DNA from 3 places in the Bacillus sp. FSL H8-0534 genome. Region 1 is predicted to be linked to each of the others. Evidence: a T-box and tRNA genes for the amino acid it is inferred to sense, from the RefSeq annotation. Region 1 holds a T-box; the other regions hold tRNA genes.
What was found. A T-box is a leader RNA that pairs with one kind of tRNA and senses whether it is charged. The one in region 1 lies ahead of ileS (isoleucine--tRNA ligase), so its partner is inferred to be a tRNA-Ile.

Region 1 (10,288 bases):
TAAGGATTATCATACTTTTGTTTTATAAGGTAAAATAGCATTTTTGTTTAAATTTATACACAGTTTATATACAATTCAGACACATTTAACATGATGAGTTTCTGAAAATTGGTGGTAATATTAACTTGTTGAAAACGACATGTTTCGACAAATACAAATAACCCTCTTTACCCCTGAATCCCTGCCCGACATTCCGCAGGGATTCTTGTAATTTTTTACGCTCCATTCTCAAGTTACTTTTATAAAAAATTCGAACTTTCCATCTATATCCTATTTTTCATTTAGCTAGCTGGACTCAGTTTAATACGAACCTTTTTCTCACCTAAAGAAATTTCATCCTCTTCTTGTGACAATGCTTTAAACGTAAATTGTTTTACTAATAAATTTTCTTCTAATAAATCTTTATGCTTTGTTAGAGTGTTTTGTAATTCATCCTCTGTATCCAAAATAACATCTACTCGTAAATTAACTGGTAAATTCAATTGTTTTCGATACTCTTGAACAGCTCGAATAAATTCTCGCGCCACTCCTTCTTGTAATAGTTCATCTGTCACATTCGTATCTAACATTACCGTATATTGTCCATTTGTAGTATTAGAAAACCCTACTTTGGGTACTTGTTCTACTAATACATCTTCAAGCGTTACAACAACTTCTTCCCTAGATACAAGCTTACACAATGCTTTTTCAGTCGAAACAAAGTTTTGTACTTCTTCTTGCGATAATTGTTTTAGCCATTGATTTACAGCGTTAACGTTCTTCCCGAACTTCGGTCCTGCAGTCTTAAAATCGAGCTTTAATTGGTACGATGTATACTGTGTTTCATCTAATTCTACATGAAATGCTTTTACGTTCAGTTCATCCATAACAATATCACGATAGGATTCCCAGTCCACTTTCTGCTCATGGTGCTCAAGTAATACAAGCTCTGCTAATGGTTGCTTCACTTTTAATCCATGCTGATTTCGGTTGCTACGTCCCATCTCAACAACTTGTAAAACGGCATTCATTTCTTGCTCTAACTTGGTTTGAATAAGCTTTTCATCCGCTGTTGGATAATCTGTTAAATGAACACTATTTCCTTCTAAGTTAAGATGAATATCTTCCGCGACAAATGGAGTAAACGGAGCAAGTAATTTACTAAGCGTAACAAGCACTTCATGAAGCGTTTCATATGCAGCTGCCTTTTCAGGATTCATGCCAGACTCCCAAAAACGATTGCGCGAACGTCTTACATACCAGTTACTAACCTCATCTACAAGAACCGCAATTTCACGCGCTGCATTTGTAAATTGATACTCGTCTAATGCATTTCTTACTTGTTTCACTGTACTATGAAGACGTGATAATACCCACTCATCTAATTTCGTCCGCTTGACCTCATACTTTTCTTTTGGATTGTATTTATCTAAGTTTGTATATAAAACATAGAAGCTATATACATTCACAAGTGTATCTACTAGTTTTGACTTCGCCTCTTGCACAGTTCTTTCAGAAAAACGCTTTGCATTCCAAGGTGCACTATCAACAAGAAGTGCCCATCTTAATGCATCTGCACCAAATTTCTCGACTAATTCTACTGGATCTAATGCATTCCCTTTACTTTTAGACATTTTCTGTCCTTGTTCATCTAACACATGCCCAAGAGATAATACACGTTTATATGGTACTTTTCCGGTATATAAAGCCGCTACTGCTAATAAACTATAAAACCAACCACGCGTTTGATCGACACCTTCAGCGATTACATCAGCTGGAAATTGTTCCTCAAAAAGCTCTTTATTTTCAAACGGATAATGATACTGTGCAAATGGCATCGAACCGCTATCAAACCAAACGTCGATTACTTCTGGCGTACGAGTCATCGAACTACCACATTTTTCACAGCATACCTTCACTTCATCTACATACGGTTTATGCAGTTCTAAATTTTCTGCTGTATGCCCTACGCTATGTTTTCTTAATTCATCGATGCTCTTCGGTGCAAATTGATGATCACAGTTTTTGCATTCCCATACGTTTAACGGTGTTCCCCAGTATCGTTTTCGGCTAATATTCCAGTCCACCATATTCTCTAAAAACTTTCCAAATCGCCCATGTTTCATATGATCTGGATACCATGTGACTGCATCATTATTCTTTAAGAATGTCTCTCTGATCTCAGTTGTCCGAATGAACCAGCTTTCTCCAGCATAATACAAGAGTGGTGAATCACAGCGCCAGCAATGCGGATAACTATGTTCATATTTTTCTTTAGAGTATAACAATCCTTCCTGCGCTAAGTAACGAACAATATCAACATCACATTCTTTCACAAACTTCCCTTGTAAAAATGGAACAGCTTCCGTATACTTACCTTGTTCATCCACAACATGAAGGAATGATAATCCTTGATTCTGTACAACTTTATAATCATCTTCTCCATACGCTGGTGCGATATGAACAAGCCCCGTACCACTATCTCCCGTAACAAAGTCTGCCGAAATAACACGATAGCCATTCGTAACTTCATCCATAGGAAATGGTGCTGCATATGAAGTACCTACTAATTCTTCTCCTTTATGGGTAGACAATACTTGATAATCTTCTTTTAATACATTGCTTGCCAGCTCTTTTGCAACAATATAAACCGAATCAGCTTGCTGTGCTTTCACATACTCCATATCTGGATGTACAGCAAGTGCTACATTGGCTGGAAGAGTCCATGGCGTTGTTGTCCATCCAAGAAAGTATTCATTTTGACTATGCAATACTTTAAACTTTACCGTTGCACTTAAATCTTTTACTGTTTTATATCCTTGCGCTACTTCATGTGAACTAAGTGATGTTTGACAACTTGGACAGTATGGCGAAACTCGATGTCCTTTATATAGCAGCCCTTTTTCATGAATAGTCCCAAGAATATGCCATACACTCTCGATATAAGGATTTTCCAAAGTTACGTACGGGGCTTCCATATCGACCCAATATCCAATGCTCTCAGTAAATTCACGCCACTGCTTCTCATACGTAAATACACTTTCTTTACATTTTTGAATAAATGGTACAATTCCGTACTCTTCAATCTCATGTTTACCAGAAATACCAAGCTGTTTTTCAACTCCCAATTCTACCGGTAATCCGTGTGTATCCCATCCAGCTTTTCGAAGTACTTTATATCCAGTCATTGTTTTATATCTCGCTACTAAATCTTTAATCGTCCGTCCGAGCGCATGCCCCACGTGTGGCAGTCCATTTGCAGTTGGTGGCCCCTCATAAAAAACGAAAGATTGTGCACCTTCACGATTTCGAATGGATTGTTCAAAGATATTCTGCTTATTCCACTGCTTGCGAATTCGTGTTTCTCTCCCTACAGCTGATTCTTTTACATTTACCTTCTCCATTTACAATCACTCCTTTGAAAATTTGTAAAAGCACACAAAAAACCCGTCCCTATAAATAGGGACGGGTTTACCCGCGTTACCACCCTAATTCTATTAGCATCTTAACTAATAGCACTTAGCAACGTACTAACATACGCGTTCTTTGTAACGGTAGACATCCGTCCGAGCTTACTTTATTCAGCCACGGCTCCTCGGAGATGATTTTCAAATAAAGTCTGTACACCGGCTTTCAGCAAGGCGCCGGCTCTCTGGGGAACAGTACACTATTTTACTCTTTCTCGTCTTCAGATTTGTATACTTTTATTAAAAGTTATTTTATTCCATGAAACAGACAATTGTCAATCAATTCAAAAATATATTTTCATTTTCGTCCTAGTTCTCGAATTTTATACATCATGAACAGTTGCTATTACTTTATTGTTTCCCACACTTCCTCTAACTCTTCATCTTCTTCTGCAAGCTCTGCAAAAAATCCAGTTTCATCCTCATGAAGAACCGTTTCAAGTTCTGCTTTCGCTTCAGCATTTCGATTTAAAACAGCTAAATAGTATGCTCTGTTGTATCGAACTAATAAATCTGAAGAATCAAAAGATAGTATATGATTTGTTAGTTCTTCTGCCCTTTCTGTTTTTCCAATCTGATGATAAGACGCTGCTAAAGCGAGAAACATTGCATGATCTTGCGGATGGTGCAGTACTCCCTCTTCCAGCATTGCAATAGACTCTTCAAATCTTTCTTCACTTTGATATATTTCCGCTAGAGCAAGGAATGCATGGCTCACAAAAGGCATTCTTTCGATTAATTGTAAACAGATCTTTTCTGCCTGTTTTCCTTCCCCTAACATGAACAAAACATTTGAATGTAACAAGAGCATGTCATAATCATTTGGCTCTTCTTTACACATCTGCTTTATTATTTCAAGAGCATCTCTTAACATCTCTTCATTTTCATCACCATGTTCGATGAGAAGATTTACAAGTTGCCGTGCCGCGCTAGTATTCCAAATGTTTTCTAAAGATGTTTGTAATACATCTATCGCTTCTGTAATCATATTCCCATTTTCATAAAATATCGCTAAACGCTGCGCTGCCATACTATTTTTAGCATTAAATTTTAAGGAAATTTCAAATAAATCAATAACAATTGTAATAAGGGAAATTTCTTTCGCACGGTTTTTCATTCGATAAAATGCTCTTGTAAGGATTGATTTCTTTGGCTCTTCATTTTGTTGTTGCTTACTCAGTCTCTCAGCAAGTGCAGATGCAGCGTACATAAATGCAGTACTTCTTTCTTTTTTCTTAATTGGCAGCAAATGAAGAGAATCTCGTATTTGAGATAATTTCCGCCTTTGTTCCATCGCTTGAACATACACTTCAAATACACGTTCATTTTCAATATCTTGCTTTATTAAATTTGTAACAAATGTAATTGCTTCCGGATTTCGCTTTTTAACAAGTACTTTTGCATAATGATATCGTACTTCCACATGTTCTTCATCCATTTGCAAAGCTTCTTCCATTAGTTCTTGTTCTTTATCTACATCTTTCATGGCGCCATATACATATGCAAGAGCGTCTAAACGCCACATTTCATTCACTCTGCCAGCCAATTTCTCTAACTCAGATAGAAGCTCTTTATGAAGAGAATTTTCTACTGAAAGCTCTGCCAAATACTCCATATTTACAATCATCGGTTCTTGGATCATTGCCTGAAGCATATGATGTTGTTCTTTTAAACGGTTTTCTTCTTTTTCGTATATTTCCGCTAACTTCAAATGTACTCCTATAAAGTTTGCATCTATTTCTAAGCAAGATTCATATGCTCTTTTTGCGTCTTCCAATTCCCCTAATACCATAAGGGATTCACCAATACGAAAATACGGAAGAGTACTCGGTCTATGCTTTATTGCTTGATGGTATCGTTTCATTGCTTGATCGTATTGTCCAAGAGATTCATATAAAATACCAGCATAACAGCCATACTCGGTAATATCCGCTCTTTCTTTTTCTAGTTTTCTTAAAAATGCTATCCCACGTTGTACAAATGGTGTCCCTTCAACTCTATTTACATATTCTTCTAAAACATTCGCTGTATTATTTTTCAAACATCGGATGCCATTTTCTAACTTTGACAACGCTATCTTTAATTGTTCTTCATTAGCCCCTAATTCCATTTCAGCGTCCCACAATACCATTCCTGCATTCATTAGAAACTCATCATTTTGTTCAAATTTCTTTTCCATGCTGAAAATATAATGCTTTGCATCATTATACTGTTCTTTTGCCATATAAATTTGAACTAAACCAAAATGAGAATAAATGTCTCCATCATTTCCTTCTAAAGAACGTTTATATATTTTTTCAGCTTCTTCAAATTCATCATTTTGAAAATACAAATCCCCTAATCGAGTATATAATGATGATGATTCTTCGCAATTTTCGATACCCTGCGATAAAATTGCTTCTGCACTCTTCTTATCTTCTAGATCTGATTCATATATTTCTGAGAGTTTTACATATGGATATGGTACCGTTTTGTCTAATTGAATGGCGATGCGAAGTCCTTTGATTGCTAAATGCAATTTCTCCATTTGATGCGCACATTTGGCTCTTTCATACCATATATGTGCTTCATACTTATATTCTTTCAATAAATCATTAAATACTTCATATGCTTCCTCATAACGCTCTAAATCTATTAAAACTAAACCATGATTCACAAGAATAAACCTATCTGGATGACGTTGCAATGCAATTTGCGACATTTGCAAGCCCTGTTCAGACTGATCTATATACATATATGATAATGCCAGAAAACTCCATGCGATTGGCTGATCCGCATCTAATTGTAACGATGAGCGGAAGCTAGAAATTGCTTCCTCATACTCTTCTTTCTCTAAAGAATAACGGCCATGTATAAAATGATACAATGCTTGATTATTCTTTTTCTCAATACTTTGCAAGACATCACTAGCCCGCTCCAGATCTTGAATACGGATAAAGCATTGTGCACTATGTAGCTTAACAAAATCTGAATCCGGATATCTTTCCATTAACCTTTCAGCACAAAAAAGAATAAACTCTTGATTCACTTCAACATCCATATGTTTGATTGTGTATAACCACGTGTATGGATTTTCATTTGTCTCTTGTAAAAATGATACGAGTTTTTCAATCCCTTTTTTATCCTGCTCTTCTAAATGATCCGTCAGAGAGAATAGCTTTCGGAAGTATACATCTTCCTCTTCTACTAAAAATGACAATTGTTCCTTTTTCTCCTTAGGAACAAATACGATAGATAAACCATCGGTGTAGCGATATCTTTCCTGTAACTTCTCATATTCAACAAAAAGCGGTTCCAAGAAATTAGGATCTTGAACAAAAAAAGATTGTAACTGATCATCATATCCAGAAAGAACTTGAACATGGGATGCATGTTCAATATCTATACTTAATAAAACAGGAATATTTTGATCGAGTAATGCTTTATAGTTCTTTTCGTTCCCCTTGAAATAACGACAAACATAGCCCAATTCTTCTAAATAAGTAACCGTATCTGAAAATTTTGATCCTGTTACATCAAATATATGATTTGCGACTTCATCTTGTGTACGACTTTCTCCCCATAAGCGAAGCATCATCTCCAAGCTCGCTGGAACACAATAATTATCTTTTTGTACGATTGGTACTAATGGCAATCTTACTTTTTTCCCATTCGGGTATTTTTCTATATTATGATATAGTGACTCCTTCAAACATACTTCCGTTTTTAATAGAGCAAGTAACTCCTCGTTCTTATTCATTTTATACAACGCTTCTGCACGTAAATGTGTAAAATAAGCTTTATACGAATGGTACGGTAATATCTGATCGATCTTATCTATTACAGTTAACATTTCCTCATAACACTGTAAATCTAGTAAATGTTTCACCTTTTCGAAATAAAAATACGGTACTTGCGGAAACTGATCTATCGCATCATTAATCAATTGCAATGCTCGTTTCTGTTCACCTTTATATGCATATAGCTGTGATAATAAATAAACCGCTAGTTCTTCATTTTCCTTATGTTCCATCCCCGCTAAAAGTGAGTGCTCCGCTTTCTCCCATTCTCCTATTTGTATATAAAAATAGCCCCATTTATCAAAGACTGGACGTGTACTATAACTCTCAGCTTTTTTCATATATTGGAATGCTTCTTCATTTCGTTTCATTTCTAAAAGGCATCTTACTAATGTAAAGTAGGCTTTTGATAAAATATCAGAATCTATTTGTTCTGCCTTTATATCGTCCAAAGCGTCTTTTAATAACTTTTCAGCATCAAGTACTTTTCGGTCATCAATTAGCTCATCACAATATAAAGAGAGCGTTCTCATATTTGGAAATTTTTTATATGAATAGCGAATTAGGAAGGCACTATATTGATGCATAAGCCCTTCATCTGTAAGACGGATTAGCGTATCAAATTCCTCATGCCCTGAAATCAAAGAAAGCCATTCCTTCACATAGGAGAACGTATTGGTTTCTTTTATATGTGCAATTTCGTTATTTACATCCTGTAATCCATCTACAAATCGTTTCTCCTTCAAACACATCTCTAATCGCCTAAATTCTAACATGCATTCACCTCTAGTAATTATTTTTCTTGCGCATCAGTAAGCAGTATTCTTATCCGCTTGCTTAGATTCTACACAGCTTATATCATGTATTCAATTAAAATCTTATATAATCTTCGATAATAGAAAATATTATTTAAATTATAGTTTAAAAAGAATAAAAATAACTATTTTTTCATGTATTTTGTTTAATTTGGTGAAATAAAATTTATTTTATTAAGTTAATCACCACTTATAAATCAAAATTTTATACGGTGTTTGTATCCCATCTAAACTTCTTTACTTTCGCTGAATTTTGGGGTGGGTCTTATTTCCTGAAATAACGGGACATAACAATTCCCATCCTTTTATTGACAAAACAAATATTTCCACATATATTATAAACAAATACTAAATGTTTAGTATTCTATATTTTCTATTTGAACGGAGGATACATATGACACGTTTAATGGTGCTAGGTTTACTCATGCAATACGGTCCTATGTCTGGATACGAATTACAACAAGCTATGCAATCAGCACAAACAGACACTTGGGCAGGTGTTTTTCCCGCTTCGATTTATCATGCTTTAAAAAAAATGGATAAAGAAGGATTAGTAGAGCTTGATGCCGTTGAAAAAACGGGCAATCGTTCCAAAGCAATTTATAGTGTTACACCTGCTGGAAAAGATGAATTCTATACACTCATGCTTCAGTCATTCCAGCAATCTTCAGTCGTATTCCCAACAGAGTTATATACAGCACTTACTTTTTTCGATACAAATACTGTTTCTCTTGAACACATTTCATCCGCCTTACAAGATCAAAAAAAGAAAATTATAGAAATGTACGAGAATATGAAAGCTGGACAATCTATTAAAGAAAAAATGATAGACATTCCAGAGCATGTGAGCCTGATTTTTGAAAATATTTATGAACAATGTGAAATACAGCTACGTTTCATTGAAAAAATGGAAAAAATGTTATCTCGATTAGAAAATAAGAAGAACACGGAGGAAAAATGATGGAAGCTAGGTTAAAAATGTCTCGCGTGCAAAAAGCTTCGTTATGGGTTGTAGCAGTAGCTGTCTTTACGGATATGCTCATCTACGGAATGATTGTCCCAATCTTACCACGGTACGCAGAAACACTAGGTGCTTCCCAAACAGAGATTGGCTTTTTATTCGGTAGTTACGCTATTACTTTACTTCTTGCTACTCCCATTTTGGGAGTGGTTTCCGATAAGGTTGGAAGACGCCTCCCTATGATTCTAGGCTTATTTGGACTTGCAGCAGCGACTCTATTATTCGGACTTGCAAATAGTTTCTGGTTGCTCGTGCTCGCAAGAATGCTACAAGGTATATCTGCAGCAGCAACATGGACAGCTGGATTAGCACTTCTAGCAGATGTGTTCCCTCTGCAAGAACGCGGAAAGGCCATGGGTCTCGCTTTATCGGGACAAGCAGCTGGGATGCTCCTTGGTCCAACAATCGGCGGGGCACTTTATCAATGGGGAGGGTATCATCTTCCCTTTATTATCGCTGCCAGTATTGCACTCATTGATGGTATATTACGAATAACATTACTTCATAATGAACCAAAATCCAGCTCAAACCAACGAATTAGCTATCGATCTATCTTGAATATGCGTTCCCTATTTATTATGATCGGTATTATTATTCTAGGATCGGCCTTACCTAGCGCTTTAGAGCCAACTCTTCCACTCTACTTACAAGACACCTTACACCTTAGCCCTGGGACAATCGGACTCCTATTTGCCGTTCCAACTCTCGCATATGGATTTACCGCACCAATCATTGGCACACTTTCAACTAAAATTGGCAGAAAACAAACGATGGCAGTAGGCATAGCTTTGGCTGCTTTATGTTTCCCATTTACAGTGATTGTTTCTCATACCGCCCTGGAAATATTTGTACTTGCTATCCTTGGAATTAGTTTTAGCCTTTTACTAGCACCTGCTTTACCAGAACTTACATATCTCGCAGACAAAAACGGAGTTCATGCATATGGAATACTTTTTGCAATCTATAATACAGCCTACTCAATTGGTATGTTTTTCGGACCGATGCTTAGCGGAAGTTTATCAGATTTATTTGGATTTACAAATGCTTTCTACATATTTAGTGTTCTTCTTTTATGTTATCTGTGCTTGTTTTTGTGGAAAATGAAAAAATGACATTAGGTTATTACTATGAATAAAATACGACCTCCAGCATATATCGTATGTTGGAAATCTTATCACGTTAATTTATTTTAATGGTTAATCACTTACTTATTACTAAAACACTTCA
Region 2 (10,288 bases), 530 kb from region 1:
TGTCCTGGGATCCATCCTCGCTTTTTCTAATTCTTCCGCAACTATTTTTCTTACCTCACCTGCTGCAAACATAACTTGTTAAACTATAGGGCAGGATTATTTAATAAGAATATCTTTAAAGACCTAACAAAGGGGTATTAATTTCCTATATAATTATAACAAACAAAAAATAGATTATTTTAGGATGGCTGATATCTTGAAAACGAAAGCTAAATATCAAACTTGGATACGAATTTACAAACTACTTATTTTTTTTGTTATTTCACTCATTTTTCTCTTGGTAACATTATTACCTGTTAATTTATATCTGCGAGTCCTGTCAGGGGTTTTAGCGTTGCCTTTTATGTATATAGCATTCATACTTTCTTATTCAGTTTACCAATTCGCAGCATTTGGAGGGAATTATCAGTCAAAAATACATGATTTAATTGTTGCCAAGGTGAATTGGGATGGAAAAGGAAAAATACTAGATATAGGAACAGGCAGTGGTTCACTGATTATTAAACTGGCAAAGACTTTTCCTAAGTCCTTTTTAACTGGAATTGATTATTGGGGAGGGAATTGGGAATATTCGAAAGCTCAATGTCAACAGAATGCTGAAATAGAAGGGGTCTCTGATAGGGTTGATTTTCTGAAAGCAAGTGCTGCAGAACTCCCTTTTAATGATGATGAATTTGATATAATTGTAAGTTGTCTAACCTTTCATGAAGTAAAAGATAGAGAAAATAAAACTGAAGTAATTAAAGAAGCATTAAGAGTGTTAAAACCTGGTGGTGAATTTGTCTTCTTAGATTTGTTTATGGATGAAAAAATATTTGGGGATGAAAAAGAGCTCTTAAATGTCTTAAAGAAACATGGTGTATCTGAATTGAATAGCTACAAGCTTGCTAAAGAAATGAAATTGCCAAAGTTCTTATTGAACAAAAAAGTATTAGGAAATGCAGTGATTTTGAGTGGAAGGAAATAAGCGTGCACTAATTTGCTTACGAAAATAGCGCTGACTTCTCTATTATAAGGGCAACTACTTTATTCACTTAGTGAGCGATCATATACCTATTCAAGAATAGGGCGCTATTGTGGAGCAACATAGATAGGAAATGATCAAACTTTTTTATAAAAGAGTAAACCAACTGAAAATATTAAGAGCGTGTTTTAATTAATCTTTTTTCAAAACACGCTCTTTTCTATGATTATTTATCAAGATTATTAGTATCAATTTGATCAAACTTTATTTTAAAGCAACACCAGCATTTTGTTTGGAATTATTTTTCTCTTAAACTCGTCTCATATTCTTTTACTTCATCCAGCGTTCTAAATACTACTACATTAAAAATTTCTTTTTCATTACCACAAATAACAACAAACCCATCAGTTGTTTGTAATACTCTTCCTACATTTCCATTCGGAAGAGGAATGCTAGTCGGATGTTTAATATTCATCTTATTTTTCTTAGCAATATATTCATCAATCGGCATCCCAATGGGGAATTCATTTTGCAATTCTTTGGTGGTATACAGGGAAGCTGAACTTTCATTCTTTGCTGAGGCTTTTTGATAATTTGGTGTACAAGCTGTTAAAGACATGAATAATGCACCGGAAACAAAAAGCAAAGAAAGCTTTTCAAACATAAAATAATTCACTCCATTCAGTATTCAATTAGTCACCAAATTAGAATAGCAAAAGGGTTCTATTAAATTTGTTGCAATGTGTCTGTCGAAAAAAGAAAAGAATGCACTTATTTAGTGATTTTCCTCGAAATACTAAAAGGTTACTGCGAAAATTTGTAAATATAAGGATAAAATATACATTAGGGGAGAAAAAAGTTTGTACAAGTTATATATGAAGGGCATAAACAAAAGAAAAGACCTCTTCCGAGTATCTTTTTGTGATAATTAGTTTATGAATTGTGAAAGTGGACCTTGTAGGATTCGAACCTACGACCGGACGGTTATGAGCCGTCTGCTCTAACCAGCTGAGCTAAAGGTCCATGGTAAGCGATTAGTTTTCCAGGCTAATCGCAATAATGAAGTATACCGATATAATTATATAATATTTTGAATGAAAAGAAAAGACACTCAATGAGTGCCTTCCTTCAGTTCTTTAGTTCACCAATTGTTTTTCTATAGGGTTTCAACATGATTAATGAAAAATATAGAGCAGATCTATAACAAAATAATAGCATTATGTTACCTGGTGTTTTCATGCAATTTTACATATGAGAGAATTCGTCCAACGAGGTTCTATAAAATCAGTATTTTAATGAACAGAAACTAAAGATGATTCAATTATATAACGATTAGGCGCGTCACCAATATAATCAAAAGGATAACAGGTTGTTAATGTTAGGAAGCGGTACCATTGTTAGTGGAGAAGCTGCCCATGCAGAAGGGAGCTTTACCACTGCCAGTGGAATTGCTTCCCATGCGGAAGGAATAAATACCGCCAGTGGAGAAGTTGCCCATGCAGAAGGTGCTGGTTCAATAGCTATAGGAACGGCTTCTCATGCGGAAGGTAACTTAACCATCTCTAGTGGAGACTTTTCCCGTGCAAAATGGAGAAGAACAGATACAGCCATGCATATGATGAAAAAAGGACAATTTGTTTTACCGGACAAGTCCGTCCAAAACCAGAGAGAATTTATTCATAAATTGTTTGGCTCAGCTTCATAAGAGGGAAATGTAGAGGAATTTGCTACTCTATGTTTCTCACTAACATTTTTGTGCCAGAACCAAACTGTTTATAAAGTTAGAGGAGGATGAAATTACAGAATATAAATAAAATTATGTAAACAAAATAAATTATGGTAGAATATGGTTGTGTTATCCAGATCAATGTTTAGCACATTGAGAAAATAATCAACAAATCTGGCTTTAAAGGGGGAATTAATTTGGAAAGAAGAAGTCATAGAATTATTCATCATTTTCGAAGTTTATTAGTTATAAGCCTATGTTTCTTTCTAGTATTTTTGGGTGGTAATAACTCGAAGGCTGAAACAGTTTCTTCTATAGCATTAAATGCTATAGATGTAGAAGCTTTCACAAATAAAGTAATTCCAGAGAAAATGAAAGCAGAAAATGCACCTGGTGTAGCTATTGTCGTTGTCAAAGATGATCAAATTCTATTTCAAAAAGGATACGGTTTTTCCAACAAAGAACAGAATATTCCCATCGATCCTAAAAAAACCGTTTTTCGATTAGCGTCAGTATCAAAGGTTTTTACTGCTAGTGCTGTAATGCAGTTAGTTGAACAAGGAAAAATTGATTTAAATAAAGATATAGTAAATTATATGGGGGGATTAAAGTACCAAAATAATATGGGTGAACCAGTTACAATGAAACATTTACTCACCCATACAACAGGTTTTGATGATGTGGATCCTAGATTGGGGGATATTCATGATCAAATAAATGACTATACAAAACTTAAAGATTATGTAGAAGAAAATATGCCCACAGTAGTGAGAAAGCCAGGAGATACGTATACATATGATAATTTTGCTTCTATGCTGCAAGGATATATTGTTCAAAATTTGACAGACACACCTTTTTATAAATATATGGCGAAAAATATTTTTTACCCTTTAGAGATGCAAAATAGTAGTTTTGTTATGACTAATTTTATTAAAGATAAGCTTGCAACAGGATACGATAAAAAAGGCGATGTCATCCCATTTTATCAAACAAGACCGACGGACATGCCACAAGGGAGTATGTTTTCTACAGGAAGTGACGTAGCCAATTTTATGATTGCTCAATTGAATGGTGGTAAATTCAAAAATAAACAAATACTAAAAACAGAAACTGTGCAAGATATGCAACAAACAAAATTTGCGTTGCATCCAAAGTATCCCAATATGACATATGGATTTGAATTCTTTTCACCGCAAAGCCATAATGGTCAATATGTTTTTGGGAAAGGTGGAAATATACCAGGGTTTTCTTCTTTAATGTGGTTAATTCCTGAACATAAATTAGGTGTTTTTGTTGTCACGAATAAAGATAGTTCATTACTTCCTTATAAATTATTTGATGAATTTATGAATCACTATTTTCCAGATAAAACGAAACCAGAGTATTTAAAACCTAGCGAGGAAGAGTTAAAGAAATTTGAAGGTGTGTACCGTGATTTACGGGTGAAAAACCTTATTACGCATGTAAAAATAAGCGAAGGAAAGTTATTTGTAGCTGATAAAAGGTATGGTAAACAGGAATTAAAACAAATAGATCCTTTACTATTCGAAGATGAAAAGGGTAATTACATGGCGTTTAAACTTCACAAAGATGGTACTGTAAAAGAAATGATACATTGGAACTCTGGTAGTTCAGCGGTGAAAGTAAGTGAACCTAAGAGATTTCAAGATGTAGAGGTGAATCATCCATATGCTAAATTCATAGATCCTTTACATCAATATGATATATTAAAAGCAAATAAGGAGGGGAATTTTGTTCCTGAAGCCCCTCTTACACGTGGAGAGTTTTCATATTGGTTGTCTCAAATTGCGTACTTTGCACCACCTTCAAAAAAAGACCCTGTATTTTCTGATGTAAAGGGTCATCAGTATGCATCTCATATTCAAAAGTTATATGAACTGGGTATATTATACGAAAAAGAGGGAGAACAATTTTATCCAGATCGTGCTATCACTAGACAAGAAGCAGCATGGATTGCTTGGCATTATTTAGAAATGCTAGAGGCTCCACCTGCAGAAGCTACTTTAAAAGGAGAAACTGATGATTGGGCGATAGAGTCTGTGAAAAACATTGTAGGTCATCACTTAGTCGGACCAGAGGTTATATATAATGAAGATGGATCAGCAGATTATTTATCAAAACAAATAATGAAACGGCAAGAGGCAGCGGCCTTGTTATTATATGTTATGTTAGGTAGTTAATTTGCACAAAAATAGAATAAATATCTGAACAGAAAAAGAGGGATAGCATAAAGATGCTATCCTTCTTTATTGAAGTATATTTTTTACTTCTTGGCACAGATACGCCTTAAATCCCTTAATGAGTATTATTATGCATGGTCAAATTTAAATTAAATATTCGGAATAAATAATTATATTTTTCTGTAATTTTTAAATATTTACAATTTATAGAAAAATATAATGTCTTCTAAAGTGTACGTTCAGATTAAAAAAGGAGTTTTTTTTATGTTAAAAAAACTAGTAGTTGGGGTTTTAGCAACTGGTATTCTATTGACTAGAGCTGGAGGTGCACTTGCTGCAGAAGAGTTTCCGTATCAAGTAAAAACAAAAGGGTTTAATGGACAACCAGTATCTATTGGTTTTGATAACAAAACGGATTTAGAAGATTACCTAAAGAAACATCCTGTTCCGCATTGCCATAAAGCTAAGTTTTTATGATACCCCCAAAACGAAAAAAACGAATTGGGGCTACAAAAGTGAAATATATTATGTGTTAAAACAATTAAAATAAATATTTCTTATTATTCGAATAAAAATAATATGTTGATAAATTTTTACATTTATTACAAAAAAATGATAAAAGGCGTAAGATTAGTTTACAAGCCATTTTATAAAGGAGTGATTCATTTGAAACGAGTTATGGGAGTACTTTCTACAGGTTTATTAGCAGGCGCGATGCTATTTGGTGTTTCAAGCCCGCAGGCGTATGCAGATTCTCCAGCAAAGCCTTACCAAGTAATAACTGATGGATTTGATGGGGAGCAAACAACGATTGGATTTGAAAACAAGACAGATTTTGAAAATTACTTAGAAAGCCATCCAGTTCCTAAAAGCAACAAAGTGCAACCTTTAGCATCAATTTATTCTACTTTTTATTATGATAATGATTTGAAGGGCTCACGTTTTACTGTAAATGCAAGTAGAAACCCAGTTGTTGTTGTAAACTTTGGTGGTTCTAATAATGATAATGTTTCTTCTATACTTACACATCCTTATGGAGATTATACGACTATTTATGAACATGTTAATGCAGAAGGGCGAGCACTTGCAATTGTAAACAATGGAAAGTATATTAATTTGACTGATGTTAGTATGGGAGATGGAGCTAGAACTTGGAATGATGAAGTTTCATCAGCGATTGTAAAATCTAATTAAGCTTAGTAGAAAAACTGATTTTCATCGAGATTTTCTACAATCTGAGCATTTCACTGATAGTGAAATGCTTTTTTGTCATGTTTAATTTCACTTAAATATGCTTTAACTTAGTTTAGGGTACCGCCCATCGCTATCAAGTTAACAAAATTCCATTAAAGTAAAAAAATACGCTATTCTTTCTATAGAATTATAGGAAATGATAACGTATTTTTTGCTTTATAGATGGTGAAAAACCTTAGCTTTATAGCGATGTGGTGCTACCCTGCATCTATCAACTTAAGAAAATAGATAAAACCATTAAGAAAAATCTTTCCATGTAAAATCAACACTCAAAATACCAATGGGCTGTTCGTTACTCATATAGTTTTTTGCGGAAACTACTTCCGGTTTGCGAAAACAAACAAGATTGTTGTAATACCCAAATGCTCGGCAAATTATTGGACGTACCGGATGAATACCGCAACGATCGTTTATTTCGTCATAGAAAATACATGTTCCAAAATATCGTTGCTGACTTTTTAAATCTAGGCGTTTTTTTGTAGGCATCGATTTTATTTTCTTCTTTATTTTTTTAAATTCTTCTTCTGTAATTGGAACGGGACCGCAACACATTCCTTTGCAGCCATTACAAGGTAACCCTTCCATATAATCATCTCCTAAAATAAGTAATTGTTATAATTAATCCAAAAATAAGGTTTTTCTAGTTCAGCAACCAAAAAGAGAGGATTTCATTTTATATTCAGAGAGTTTGGCTTGAATTCTCCTTTCTTATCGTTTTAGAACAACACAAAAAGGTCTTTAGACGCACTTGAAGAAGAATGCTCTTCAAGTGGTTCAAAGACCTTGACCTGCTATTCAAATAAAATACCCGATGTCATTTTTTCTAAAAAAGAAAAGTATCTCTATTATTATTTTAACAGATTTATCACAATATTACAACGATAGACGAATTAAAAGAGATTTCTTAAACACCATTTTTAATTTTTTTAATCTCTGTTAAATATTCAAAGTTTCTTTTCTACACTAGCAAAGGGATAGAAAAGATTTTGAAGCTACGTAAAGCTAGAAGAAAATGTATATATTTCCACTTTATTGATAATTCTTACTATCAATTAAATTTAGAAAGAGCGAATTTAGCTGTAAAATTCATTTTCTTCATAAATGAAGAATTCACTCCTGCTTGAAATTGTACAGAAATATTACCGTCTTTTTGCGCTTTGAATACGCGTCCATAAGGTGAATTAGCATTGTATGTACCAATTACTTGATTGTCTGCGTCAAAGACTGTGTAAGAAATCGGGAATCCTGAATTATTTACAAATACTGTAAGTTCTTCTCCTTTTTTAAGATTAAAAGATTCTTTTTGAGACACTTCATATGAACTCAGAGAATAATATTTAGTAACCTCTTGAATTTCTAAATCCATAGTTGCTGCACTAGCTTTCGGAACTTCTAACCCTGGTAAATTCATACCCGAAAGTACTGCTACTCCTAATGCTCCTGCTAAAATGGCTTTTTTCATAATTCTAACTCCTCCTTTAATATTCTTTCATAAAATAGTTACAATAAGTAAATGTAAAATCTACTTACTGTAACTATTATAGTTACGGTAATAATTGTTTTCAATAGAAAGTGGTATGCAATTTTGCATACAGAGAGGTATCACTACATGTCCATAAAGCTAACAGAACAGATTATCCAAAAAACGATAATGTCGGTGTGAAGTCCTACATGGGCTTTTCCGAATCGTGAAATTTGTAAAACATGTGCTTAAATTGATGTTAAATAATACCACACTGAAAATATTCATAAATAAAGGACGTATACGACGATGAAACAACCAGTGAATTTTAAATGGGAGCATTATGAGCCGGATATTCTTATAGAGCTACTAGACAAGCGAATAAAAACTCCATCCTATGAAGTCCTAAAGTTGTTGAGAGATAGGGCTTCATAGGATGAAGTTACTTTGCGAGAGGATTAAGTGTGCAAAAAATTTTGTTAAACGAATCCTAAAGGGAGTAAGAGGCATTCGTTTAAAAGAATTTACCTCGCAAAAAATATTAACATAGGCCTGCCGGTGAAGATGTGATAAAAATTACAGAGTTAATAAAAACTTCATTTTGTACAAAACAAAACCCTAGTTTCCTAGGGTAATGGATATAACAACCCGATTTAATCTAGCTTCTATATTATAAGGTGTAATCACAATGGTTATTAATGGTAAATGCAACCGGAAAGAGCAGCTAGCAAAAGCTAACTGCTCAAGGATCTCCAGGGGGACGGAGAAATTATTATGGTATCTATAATATTGACGGAATATTGAAATGTTTGCTTCGTGTGGTATGCCGATAGGTAAATATCCAGGTATGAGAGAACCAGTAGTTACGGGGTTACAGTTTATGGTGGTTGTTAGAGCCATACTAGAGACGTGTAAAAATATTGAAGAAGCCGTCTATGCTGTGAAAAACATGCCTGTGGGAACGAATATGAATTTACTTTTAGCGGATGCAAATGGTGAGGCAACTTTAGTTGGAACATATGACGGGGTTAAATATATTATTTAGAAGGTTAAATCCTAATGTTAAGAAGGTATTGTCTATGCAAAAGGAATTAGTATTTTTAGGGTGTAAATATGAGGGGAAAACATTTTAATAGCCCAAAAGCTACGTGGTTCCCTTCTATATTCGAAAGGAGTATCCATATTGAACAAACTATCTTTAAAACCCATTGACAAAAGTAATTGGGAAGAGGCTATAAAATTATCAGTAAAAGAAGAACAACGCACATTTATCGCCTCCAATCTTTATTCTATTGCAGAGGTTCAATTTTTAGATAATTTCTATGCAAATGGTATATATCTTGATAATAAGCTAATAGGATTTGCGATGTTTGGAATAGACTCTGATGATAATAATTATTGGATTTATAGACTAATGATTGATAAAGAGTACCAGGGACAAGGTATAGGTATACAGGCTATATTTCTCATTATTGAAAAGATAAGAAGTATTAATAATAAAAATATTCCTCTAATCATGATTGGATATAATCCTAAAAATCTTTCAGCAAAAATTGCTTATAGGAAAGCTGGATTTGTTGAAACTGAAGTATCATCTTGGGGTGAACAATTGGCGAAGTTCACCTTATAGGGGCACTATACATGCCCATCAACTTAAGAAATTGGTTGTTCCCCAAAACGAAAAAACGAGCTAAATTCTCATAAATACTTAACTATAGAGAAGTGAATTTTTTGTTTAGGGGGTGCTTCAAAATATTAGCTTGATGGTAAATAAATTTTGACTAAATTGATAATTGTAATTCTAGGCGCTGCCTGAGTTTAACTTAAAGAAACTAGCCATGCTCGTTTCATATGATGATAATACATTTATAGTGGTCTTTGATGAAGAGGTGCAAATAGCTGCTCAAGGTAGAAAGGCTTTGGAGCTTTACTTGCTAAACATCTTCTTAGTTATCAAAATATCATTGAAAGCTATATGAGAGTCCAAAGAGAGTTTAGCAAGTAAAATAACTTAATTAATATTATCAAGAGCTGAATTCTCAACACACCTTATAACCAAGTCTTCAACATATTAGACATATATAATATGTTGAAGACTTTCTCATTTTATAATAAAATACCGTCGGAATATTCGGGTTATTTTTAGGTTTTTTTATCTTTTTTACGAATAATAAATTAAGGCAGGATATAGTATTAAATGGTATTAACAAAATATGCAAACGGGGGTATTTATGAAAAAACTAAAATTTTTATGTTCGGGGATTATAGCTAGTATAACTTTAACAACATGTTTAAGTATTAATTCTGTATATGCAACCTCTGATGAAAAAAATTCTCTTACTCAATCTAAAAGCTCTCCTAACATTCCATACTCTATTCAAGATCCAAACAATACAGAAGATCCTTCGGGTTATTGGACAAAAGAAAAAATGCAGAATGCAATCCCAGCAGATGAAATCAAGACTAATGAAAAAACTACTCCAAAAAAACAGGAAGCTCCCTCAACAGAAAAACCTAGTAATATTTCTGATCCAGTTCCGCCTGATACTAGTGGTGGAATTAAAGCACTAAATGTTGTTGTTCCATCTACAGCAGGCAAAGTATTTTTTTCATATAGCGGAAGGGACTATGTTTGTTCTGCTTCTGCTACTAATAATGATTATAAAAACCTTGTCATAACA
Region 3 (10,288 bases), 3.4 Mb from region 1:
AAGAGAAAGAAGTAATTTATGCAGTTGTTACACGTCTTGAGGTAACAAAATTAAAATCAATTGTTCATGAAATTGATGAAAATGCCTTTATTACAATTATGAGTACGCAAGAGACAAATGGTGGTAAATTTAAATCCGCTATTCATTAAAAGTACATGTTCAAAAAAAGAAGATAAAGAAGGCCAATCAGTTCCAAAGTATGAGGAAATGTAAAAGCAATCTTTGCCGTAATTTTTGAATATCCTTAAAAAGCAGAGAGATTTTCTCTGCTTTTTTGTTATAATAATAAGGTTGTCCGAAATAAAGAATATATTTTTGGGCAGATTGGTTTACAACTATAATAAGTTATACTATAATTCAAATAGAGGTAAATCGGAATCATTCTGAATTAAAATAGGTGAGATGCTATGAAGAATATGTTGGAAATAGAAGGACTGGCATTTCGGTATGAAGATCGAAATGTGTTAGAAGATATTAATTTGCAAGTTCCTAAGGGAGCTTTTTTAGGTTTGGTTGGACCGAATGGATCTGGTAAATCGACCCTATTAAAGTGTATATTAGGTGTTTTGAAGCCGAAGAAAGGGAGTATTCGGTTATTTGGTATTGATAGCAAGAAGTTTAAAGAGTGGAATAAAATTGGCTATGTTTCACAAAAGGCTAACAGCTTTAACTCTGGTTTTCCAGCAACTGTCTTTGAAGTTGTTTCAATGGGGCTTGTTTCAAAAAAAGGCCTATTTCGTTTCTTGAAGAAAGAAGATAAAGAAAAGGTTACAAAGGCAATCGCAGATGTAGGAATGAGTGAATTTCAAAATCGTAACATCGGAGAGCTTTCCGGTGGACAACAGCAACGTGTGTTTATTGCACGCGCGCTTGTAAGTAATCCAGAATTACTAATTTTGGACGAGCCTACAGTGGGGATTGATGTAAAGAGTGTAGAGAGCTTTTATGAGATACTAGAAGATTTAAATAAAAAACTAGGTATCACATTGATTCTGGTTACACACGATATGGGAGCTGTAACAGAGAAGGTGACACATGTTGCATGTTTAAATCAGCATTTGCATTTCCATGGAAATGTTGAGAAATTCCGAGAGTTAGAAGATGCAGAAATGTCGATTTTATATGGACATCATGTTCATCGTTTAGAACATGATCATGAGCATCACGGGAGGATATAATGATACAGGATTTTTTACAATATGATTTTTTACGCAATTCTTTATACGCTGGTATTTTAATAGGGCTTGTTGCCCCGTTAATCGGTGTATTTGTTGTCATTCGTCGCATGTCACTGATTGCAGATGCTTTAAGTCATGTGACATTATCAGGGATTGCCGCAAGTTTGTTACTAGAAAAAACGATTTTTACAGGTGGTTTTTTAAATCCGTTATATATGGGAATGATTTTTTCGATAGGCGGAGCACTATTAATTGAAAAATTACGTACTGTATATAAACATTACCAAGAATTAGCGATTCCAATTATTCTTTCAGCAGGGATGGGACTCGGAGTTGTTTTTATTTCACTTGCGAATGGATTTAATACGGATTTATTTAGTTACTTATTTGGTAGCGTGAGTGCTGTAACAAGCACGGATTTAATTCTTATTGGTATTGTAGCAATCGTAGTTATTGCAACAATTATTTTATTATATAAAGAGTTATTTTTATTATCATTTGACGAGGAATATGCTGTATCAACAGGTCTTCGTGCTAAATGGATTCATTTTATTTTTATTATTTTAGTTGCGCTTGTCATTGCAGTATCAATGCGTGTTGTTGGGGTTCTTCTCGTATCATCCCTAATGACGTTACCAGTTGCCGCAAGTATCCGCATCGCAAAAGGATTTAAACAAACAATTTTCTTTTCCATTTTATTTGGTGAAATTTCCGTGATAGGTGGGCTGTTTGCTTCTTATCAGCTTGATTTAGCTCCAGGTGGTACAATTGTTATGCTAGCGGTTCTTATTTTAATCGGTGCAATCTTATGGAAGAAGAAAAAAACTGCATAAAGTAGGGATAGTTATGAATCTGACTGAAGCTTTACGTCTTATGAAAGAAAAAGGCTATAAACACACTGGAAAAAGGGAAGAAATGTTACGTTTATTTGCGGTTCATAATCGTTATTTAACCGCAAAAGACGTTTTAGAGCATATGAAGAATGATTACCCAGGACTAAGTTTTGATACAATCTATCGTAATTTAACGGTATTTGCTGAAATTGGTGTTTTAGAGCAAACAGAATTAAATGGAGAAAAGCATTTTCGTTTTACATGTTCAATTATGGAACATCATCATCACTTCATTTGCTTGGATTGTGGTGGTACGAAAGAAATTACTTCCTGTCCAATGGATTTTATGAATAAAGATTTTAAAGGATACGAAGTAACAGGGCATAAGTTTGAAATATACGGGCGTTGCCCGAAGTGTGCAAAGTAAAAGCTTGTCAGCGTAAAGACTGACAAGCTTTTATTTGTAGTTATAAAACGGCTGCTGGTGACATCCAGGCAGCCGTTTTTATTATTGCTCTTGTTTTTCTTTTTCTTGATTTGCAGCCATTTCAGCAGCAATTACATCAATTTCTTTTTTGAGTTCTTCTACCATTGTTTCTTCCGGTACTTTGCGAACGACTTTTCCTTTACGGAATAATAAGCCTTCTCCACGTGCACCGGCAATACCGATATCAGCTTCACGAGCTTCACCAGGTCCGTTTACAGCACATCCAAGTACAGCAACTTTGATTGGTACTTTCAGCGTAGAGATATATTCTTCTACTTCATTTGCAATACTGATAAGGTCAATTTCAATACGACCGCAAGTTGGACAAGAAATAAGTGTTGCAGCATTCGATGCAAGACCGAATGATTTTAAAAGTTCACGAGCAACTTTTACTTCTTCAACAGGATCAGCACTTAATGAAATACGAAGTGTATTTCCGAGACCTTTACTTAAGATTGCTCCAAGACCAGCAGCACTTTTTACCGTTCCAGCAAATAGTGTTCCAGATTCTGTAATGCCTAAATGTAATGGATAATCAAAGGCACGAGCTGCTTTCTCATAAGCTTCGATTGCTAAGTTAACATCAGAGGCTTTCATGGATACGATGATATCGTGGAAATCTAAGTCCTCTAAAATTTTAATATGATGCAGTGCGCTTTCAACCATACCATCTGCAGTAGGATAGCCGTACTTTTCTAAAATATGGCGCTCTAATGAACCAGCATTTACACCAATACGAATTGGAATACCGCGTTCTTTTGCAGCATTTACAACAGCTTCTACTTTATGGCGACGCCCAATGTTTCCTGGATTGATACGTACTTTATCAATGCCGCCTTCAATTGCTTTTAAAGCAAGACGATAATCAAAGTGAATATCAGCAACAAGTGGGATGTTAATTTGTTTTTTAATATCAGCAATAGCATTTGCTGCGCGTTCGTCTGGAACAGCAACGCGGACAATTTGACAACCCGCTTCTTCTAAACGTTTAATTTCAGCAACTGTAGCTTCTACATCATGCGTTTTTGTTGTTGTCATACTTTGTATAATTAATTCATTATTACCGCCAATTGTTAAATTACCGACTTTAACAGGACGTGTTTTTGTACGATGAGTCATTTCATTCACGAATAGATCGCTCTCCTTATAAAAGAAGTTTCTTATTTTGTTGCCTCATATCAAATATAGTATATGTGATATGGAGCGATAGAAACCTATATGCTCGGTTTCACTTTTACTATTGTATCAGCGCCTTTATGTAATTGACAAGGATTAAGTGATGGTTCATTGATATAATGGAAATTTGTAAGATTTTCCAATTTGAATTTTTGTAGAAGATGTATTTTTATTTAATTGTTTAAAATCATCGATTACTTTTTCAATAGAAGGAACTTTTTTCTTGTTAATCGCTTCTGTAATGGATAAAACAGTATCTCCTGTTTTTACTTCAATCGCTTTATATTGTGCATCCGTTTCTTTTTTGGATTTTGTATCAACATTTTCTTTTTTTACAGTTTGGGCAGCTGTTGGTTTTTTGTATGAACTTAACATTGGTAAAGTACCAATTTTTATATCGTAATAAAACACGTAACCGAGAACAAGCACAAGTAAGAGTGTACCAAGTCTTTTCATATTCCTCACTCCTTTGTTAGGAAATATATGCTTGTCCAAAAAAAAAATGCCAAAATGGCATTTTTTATAGTTCGTGTTTTTCTTTAGGTTTTGGTATTTCTTTAATGGTTAAGTACAGAACAATTAAAATGATTGCAGTGTACAGAAGGAATGACCAGGGTACATTTATTTTTAATAAATCCATAATCATAAAGAAAATTGTTGGAATTGTATAGCTGTAGGCCGTTAATGTCCAAACTTGTTTGTAAGATAACTTCCGCTGACCGCCCATTGCAGAACCAATAAAGGCTAAAATTGTTACCCCTAGGAATGAAATGAATAATTGGAACAAATAAATGACTATTCCTACAACAAGCATGAGAATAGGATAAATGCTATCAATGGCTGATATGATATCTTTAATATCTTTTTTCTCAAATGTACCATTCCCAAAATCGCTATAAGACTGACTTTGTGTTTGATTGTTATTAATAGATACAACTTTATCCTTTAAAACGAATACACCTTGTTTATTTGCATATGCAGTCGTATCCGTTGCATTAGGGTCAAATACGAAAACAAAGTTCCCATCTTCTTTTATAATGGGTTCTTTAACGTCGGCATGAAGTTCGCCGTTCTCAATTTTAAAATCTGGGAGATCTTTTTCAATTGATTGATGTACAGTAGAAACGATATCTTGGGTGAAATTCCCAAATGTGAAGGTTTTTGGGATTGTTGCAATTAAACACAATAACATGATATACAGAATCGTTTTCCCGATTTTTTGAAAACGAAAAAGTGCCATGTCTTTTGGCGAATATAAACTTTTTACTAGCTGCGTAAATACGGACATATATTCACTTCCTTTGCTATATGTATGATAGATTGATGCATAAAATCATTGTAACGTACGAATCTAGAGAACTACAAGTTATATCGTGTGAAGTAAGATTGATACCCCAGTAAGTGATAGCTATAAAGGACTTTTTGCTATATCAATATAAATTGAAACCCTGACATAAAACCTTTCTTTTAGGTAGGAGAGGGCAACTGGCTATGCATAGAAGCAGTCAGATCCTTTTTCCTGCCCCGTCCGATGGTAAAACAAAGAGAGAAAACAAGTGCAGGTCACTTTTTGTTTTGCGTAGTGGGGGATTATTATATATCGAAAAAACAAAATGGATTTATATAATTATTCGCTTGCAGTAAGGTGTTTTTTTAAGATTTGAAAATAAAAAAGATAGACTTCAGTAAATGTAAAATAGACGAGAGCTCACCATCATTGAGAAATGAGGAAAGGTTTACTGATGGAAGTTTGACTTTAAGAAAAGTAAAAATACAATTGACACTTTTCTTTTTTATATGGTAAATTTATCTTACATTTCTTAACCGATATATCTCGCAGTGACTCAACCATGCAATCATACAGTTTTTATCTTGTATGAAAGTTCTGTGGAGACTTGGTGGTGTGATTTAAATTTCAGCCACCGATATATACATAATTCTGGACCCTTAGCTCAGCTGGTTAGAGCAGACGGCTCATAACCGTCCGGTCGTAGGTTCGAGTCCTACAGGGTCCATATCCATTTCAAATGTTCATCATGTAGACGAGAAGCTTCCTTGTAGAAGGAAGCTTTTTTTACGAAATATATGAGCATTTTATTTGAAAAGAAATGGGAATTTTGCTACGTTAATGATAGCAAGACAATGTGATTTAATTTGTTTTCACCCTATGGCAATTAGGGTAAAATGAAGTTGTATGCCAAGTCATTTTGGCAATACATAAACTGGGAGGAATGTAACAATGGCAAAACATGAATTACCAAATTTACCTTATGCGTATGATGCTTTAGAACCTCACTTTGATAAAGAAACAATGAACATCCATCATACAAAACACCACAACACTTACGTAACAAATTTAAACGCTGCGCTAGAAGGTCATGCAGAACTAGCTGACAAAAGTGTTGAAGAATTAGTTGCAAACTTAAATGAAGTACCAGAAGCAATTCGTACTGCAGTACGCAATAACGGTGGCGGACATGCGAATCATACTTTCTTCTGGACAATTCTATCTTCAAATGGTGGTGGACAACCAGTAGGTGAACTTGCAGCTGCAATTGAAGCGAAATTCGGTAGCTTTGATGCATTCAAAACAGAATTCGCAAAAGCTGGTGCAACTCGCTTCGGTTCTGGTTGGGCTTGGTTAGTAGTAAACAATGGTGAGCTAGAAGTAACAAGCACTCCAAACCAAGATTCACCTTTAACAGAAGGTAAAACTCCAGTTATCGGTTTAGATGTTTGGGAGCATGCTTACTACTTACATTACCAAAACCGTCGTCCTGACTACATCGGTGCATTCTGGAACGTTGTAGACTGGAACGCAGCTGAAAAACGTTACCAAGAAGCTAAATAATATCGCTTGTTCCGTTTTAGGTAAGGCGATATTGAAGAAGCTAGGGGAATATTCTCCTAGCTTTTTTGTATGCTTTCTTTTACATAATTGTGCTCGTCTTTGGAAGACTAGAACATGAAGTAAAGGAGAGTTATGTATGAAGTGGAAACATGTAATTGGCGATGTCGAGGTGAATCGTGATTTAATATTGTTACTTGTTATGGGGGGATTATACACGCTCGCAATTTCTTTATCCAACACGTTTGTTAACATTTATTTATGGAAACAAACACAAAACTATGTGAACCTTGGTTTGTATAATTTAGCAAGCGTTGTATTGCAGCCACTAACATTTCTTTTTGCAGGAAAATTGGCAAAACGGATAGATCGTGCTATTTTACTGCGAATCGGTGTGGGAACATTAGCTGCTTTTTTTATTGTTGTTTTACTCGCAGGAACGCATGCTTCACATTACATTTTATTACTTGGCGGTCTTCTTGGAATTGGATACGGTTTTTATTGGCTTGCATTTAATCTGTTGACATTTGAGATTACGGAACCGGAAACACGTGATTTTTTTAACGGTTTTCTTGGTCTTTTAACATCCTTTTCTGGAATGATTGGGCCAATAACAGCAGGATATACGATTTCACGTATGGAGAAATGGAGCGGTTATACAGTTATCTTTTTTCTTTCATTAACTTTATTTGCAATTGCTGTTGTCATAAGCTTCTTTTTATCGAAAAGAGAATGTGAGGGGCGCTATGAAATTGTTCAAGTTTTGAAAGAACGTAAGGTTGATAAAAACTGGGGAAGGATTACACGCGCACACTTTTTTCAAGGATTAAGGGAAGGGACGTTTATTTTTGTTATTTCTGTATATGTCTATTTGGCATCAGGGAGCGAATTTGCATTAGGAAAGTATAGTTTAGTCAATTCCGCTGTTTCATTTGTATGCTATTACTTGGTTGCGCGTATGTTAAAAAAGGAGTGGAGAAAAAAGGCGATTTTACTTGGTGGAATTATTTTGTATGTCGTTGTATTTTTAGTTATTTTTCATGTTACATATGTAAAATTACTCATTTATGCAGCATGTATTGCAATAGCTTATCCGATTTTACTTGTTCCGTACGGATCGATGACATACGATGTAATCGGAAGAGCAAAGCAGGCGAAAGAATGGCGGGTCGAGTATATTGTTGTTCGAGAATTATGGTTAAACAGCGGAAGAATCTGTTCGATTTTAAGTTTTTTATGTGCAGTATCATTTTTCCAGCCAGAAAAAAGCTTACCTGTTCTATTATGTATTCTTGGAGCTGGACATTTACTTATTTATTTTGCTGTTAGAAATGTCAAATACGGGGAAGGGAATCCAAATAAACCAAGGATTCCAGCACCTGAAACAACACAAAATCATACTGAACGAGAAGGTTAACTTCTTCTGGATTTTATGCTAGAATAAAAAGACATGTAAAACAGCAGTGAGGACACCTATAATAAGGTGTCCCTTTCCTATTACATAGCTGTTGGTAGAGGGGGTTCGTATGAGTAAAAAGAAGAAAAAAAAGAAAACCCACGTTCCGTTTCGGCTTAACGTGTTGTTTTTTTGTGTGTTTTTAATGTTTTCAGCGATCATTGTAAAGCTTGGAATGGTACAAATTGTACATGGTGAGGACTATAAAAATGAAGTTGAAAAAAAGGAAAACTCAACAGTAAGTAATCCAGTTCCACGCGGAAAGATCTTTGATAGATATGGTCGTGCGGTTGTGGATAATAACCCAGTTCGTACCATTACGTTTACAAGACTGAAGGGTTCAACTTCGGAAGAACGTTTAGAAACAGCGAAAAAACTGGCGAAGCTAATTGAAGTATCACCAGATAAATTAACAGAACGTGATAAAAAAGATTATTGGCTTTCTTTACATGAAAAAGAGGCAAAGGAAAAGATTACAAAGAAAGACCAAGCTGAATTTAAAGCAAAGAAAATTGATGATAAAGAAATGGCAGAGCGTCAGCGTAATCGCGTGACAGAGGCAGAAATAAATCAATTAACACCCGAAGATTTAGAAATACTTGCAATTAAGAGTAAAATGGATGGCGGATATGCAATGACACCGCAAATCATAAAAAAAGATGTAACAACAGAAGAATATGCAATCATTAGTGAAAATTTAGCATTGTTGCCAGGTGTAGATACGACAGTTGATTGGGATCGTAAATACACTTATGATGATATGTTCCGTAGTGTACTTGGTGGTGTAACAAGCTCAGATGAAGGGTTGCCAAGAGAACGACTAGATTATTTTCTTGTTCGAGATTATAACCGTAACGACCGCGTTGGTAAAAGTTATATTGAACAGCAATATGAGGATACGCTTCATGGTACAAAAGCAGAAGTGAGAAATGTTACAGACAAAGACGGAAATATTTTAGAAACAATAAACGTTTCTAAAGGTCAACGAGGCAATGATCTGAATTTAACAATTGATATGGAACTGCAAAAGCGTGTAGAAGAAATCCTTACGAAGTATTTAAAGCAATATGCAGGTGCAGAACCACTTTTAGACCGTGCATTTGTTGTGATGATGAATCCGAAAAATGGTGAAGTTTTATCTATGGCTGGGAAACAAATCGTAGACGAAAATGGAACGAAAGAGATAAAAGATTACGCATTAGGAACAATGACAAGTGCGTATCCGATGGGCTCAACTGTGAAAGGTGCTACGGTGCTAACGGGATATCAAACAGGAGCAATTACGCCTGGAACAGTACTAGTGGATGAACCAATTCAGCTAAAAGGTACACCAGTAAAAGCTTCTTGGAAAACGATGGGCAGCATTAACGACCTTACCGCTTTGAAAATGTCTTCTAACGTATATATGTTTAAAACAGCTATGAATATTGCTGGAGTGCCATATGTTAGAGGTGGTACATTAGATATTAAGAAAAAGGCATTCGATGATATGCGTTATTATTTTGGACAGTTTGGGCTTGGCGTGAAAACAGGAATTGACTTACCAAACGAAATAGCTGGTCAGAGAGGTTCTGGATTCCAACCAGGTTTCTTATTAGACTTAGCAATCGGGCAGTATGATACGTATACACCGCTTCAACTTGTACAATATGTTTCTACAATTGCCAATGGTGGCTATCGTATGCAACCGCAAGTCGTAAAAGAAATTCGTCAACCATCATCTAAACCAGATGAAGTCGGAAAAGTGATTCAATCAATGGAACCAAAAGTATTAAATCGTATTGATATGCCTGAAGATCAAATCCAGCGTGTGCAAGAAGGATTTAGACAAGTATTTAATGATTCAGGTGGTACAGGTGCAAAATACTTTACAGGTGCAAAATATACAGCTGCTGGAAAAACAGGAACAGCACAAACGTTTTATGGTGGTAACAAAGATATCGGAAGAAATGCAAAAGGCGAGCCTGTATCAACTTATAACTTAACATTAGTAGGTTATGCGCCGCTTGATAATCCTGAAGTTGCATTCTCCGTTGTTGTTCCATGGGTACACGATGATAAGTCTGGAATTAACGGAAATATCGGTCGTGAAATTATGGATGCTTACTTTGACTTGAAAAAACAAGAAGTAACAGGTGAAGCACCAAAAGATGAAAAAGGTAAAAAAGAATAAAAATATGTGAATTTGGCACACTATCTTAAAAGATAGTGTGCTTTTTTTTGTATTTTATGCATAGGTTTTAGTAATTGTGGACGAGCATATCCTATACGCGAAATAGGGGGTTGAAAAAAATGAACTCTCTCATAGTA

Region 2: it encodes a tRNA-Ile, which carries the amino acid that the T-box ahead of ileS (isoleucine--tRNA ligase) is inferred to sense. The anticodon was not compared.
Region 3: it encodes a tRNA-Ile, which carries the amino acid that the T-box ahead of ileS (isoleucine--tRNA ligase) is inferred to sense. The anticodon was not compared.

Annotation. Positions count from the first base shown of each region.
Region 1 is NZ_JBBOUC010000001.1:928,741-939,028, forward strand. Features, by position in the region: gene ileS (isoleucine--tRNA ligase) at 282-3,383, opposite strand; T-box leader at 3,438-3,677, opposite strand; gene MHH71_RS04840 (bacteriocin-processing peptidase family protein) at 3,793-8,001, opposite strand; gene MHH71_RS04845 (PadR family transcriptional regulator) at 8,435-9,001, shown strand; gene MHH71_RS04850 (MFS transporter) at 9,001-10,173, shown strand.
Region 2 is NZ_JBBOUC010000001.1:397,605-407,892, forward strand. Features, by position in the region: gene MHH71_RS02195 (class I SAM-dependent methyltransferase) at 194-967, shown strand; gene MHH71_RS02200 (hypothetical protein) at 1,263-1,628, opposite strand; tRNA gene MHH71_RS02205 (tRNA-Ile) at 1,914-1,987, opposite strand; partial or broken gene MHH71_RS02210 (class D sortase) at 2,257-2,346, opposite strand; gene MHH71_RS02215 (hypothetical protein) at 2,340-2,669, shown strand; gene MHH71_RS02220 (serine hydrolase) at 2,888-4,891, shown strand; gene MHH71_RS02225 (hypothetical protein) at 5,156-5,368, shown strand; gene MHH71_RS02230 (hypothetical protein) at 5,558-6,085, shown strand; gene MHH71_RS02235 (YkgJ family cysteine cluster protein) at 6,383-6,730, opposite strand; gene MHH71_RS02240 (hypothetical protein) at 7,194-7,607, opposite strand; gene MHH71_RS02245 (carcinine hydrolase/isopenicillin-N N-acyltransferase family protein) at 8,413-8,652, shown strand; gene MHH71_RS02250 (GNAT family N-acetyltransferase) at 8,791-9,237, shown strand; gene MHH71_RS02260 (trypsin-like serine peptidase) at 9,839-10,288, shown strand, end outside.
Region 3 is NZ_JBBOUC010000001.1:4,346,970-4,357,257, forward strand. Features, by position in the region: gene MHH71_RS22090 (YitT family protein) at 1-149, shown strand, start outside; gene MHH71_RS22095 (metal ABC transporter ATP-binding protein) at 408-1,178, shown strand; gene MHH71_RS22100 (metal ABC transporter permease) at 1,178-2,011, shown strand; gene MHH71_RS22105 (Fur family transcriptional regulator) at 2,025-2,438, shown strand; gene ispG (flavodoxin-dependent (E)-4-hydroxy-3-methylbut-2-enyl-diphosphate synthase) at 2,520-3,617, opposite strand; gene MHH71_RS22115 (hypothetical protein) at 3,783-4,130, opposite strand; gene MHH71_RS22120 (DUF1189 domain-containing protein) at 4,195-4,962, opposite strand; tRNA gene MHH71_RS22125 (tRNA-Ile) at 5,616-5,689, shown strand; gene sodA (superoxide dismutase [Mn]) at 5,914-6,525, shown strand; gene MHH71_RS22135 (MFS transporter) at 6,662-7,939, shown strand; gene MHH71_RS22140 (peptidoglycan D,D-transpeptidase FtsI family protein) at 8,049-10,151, shown strand.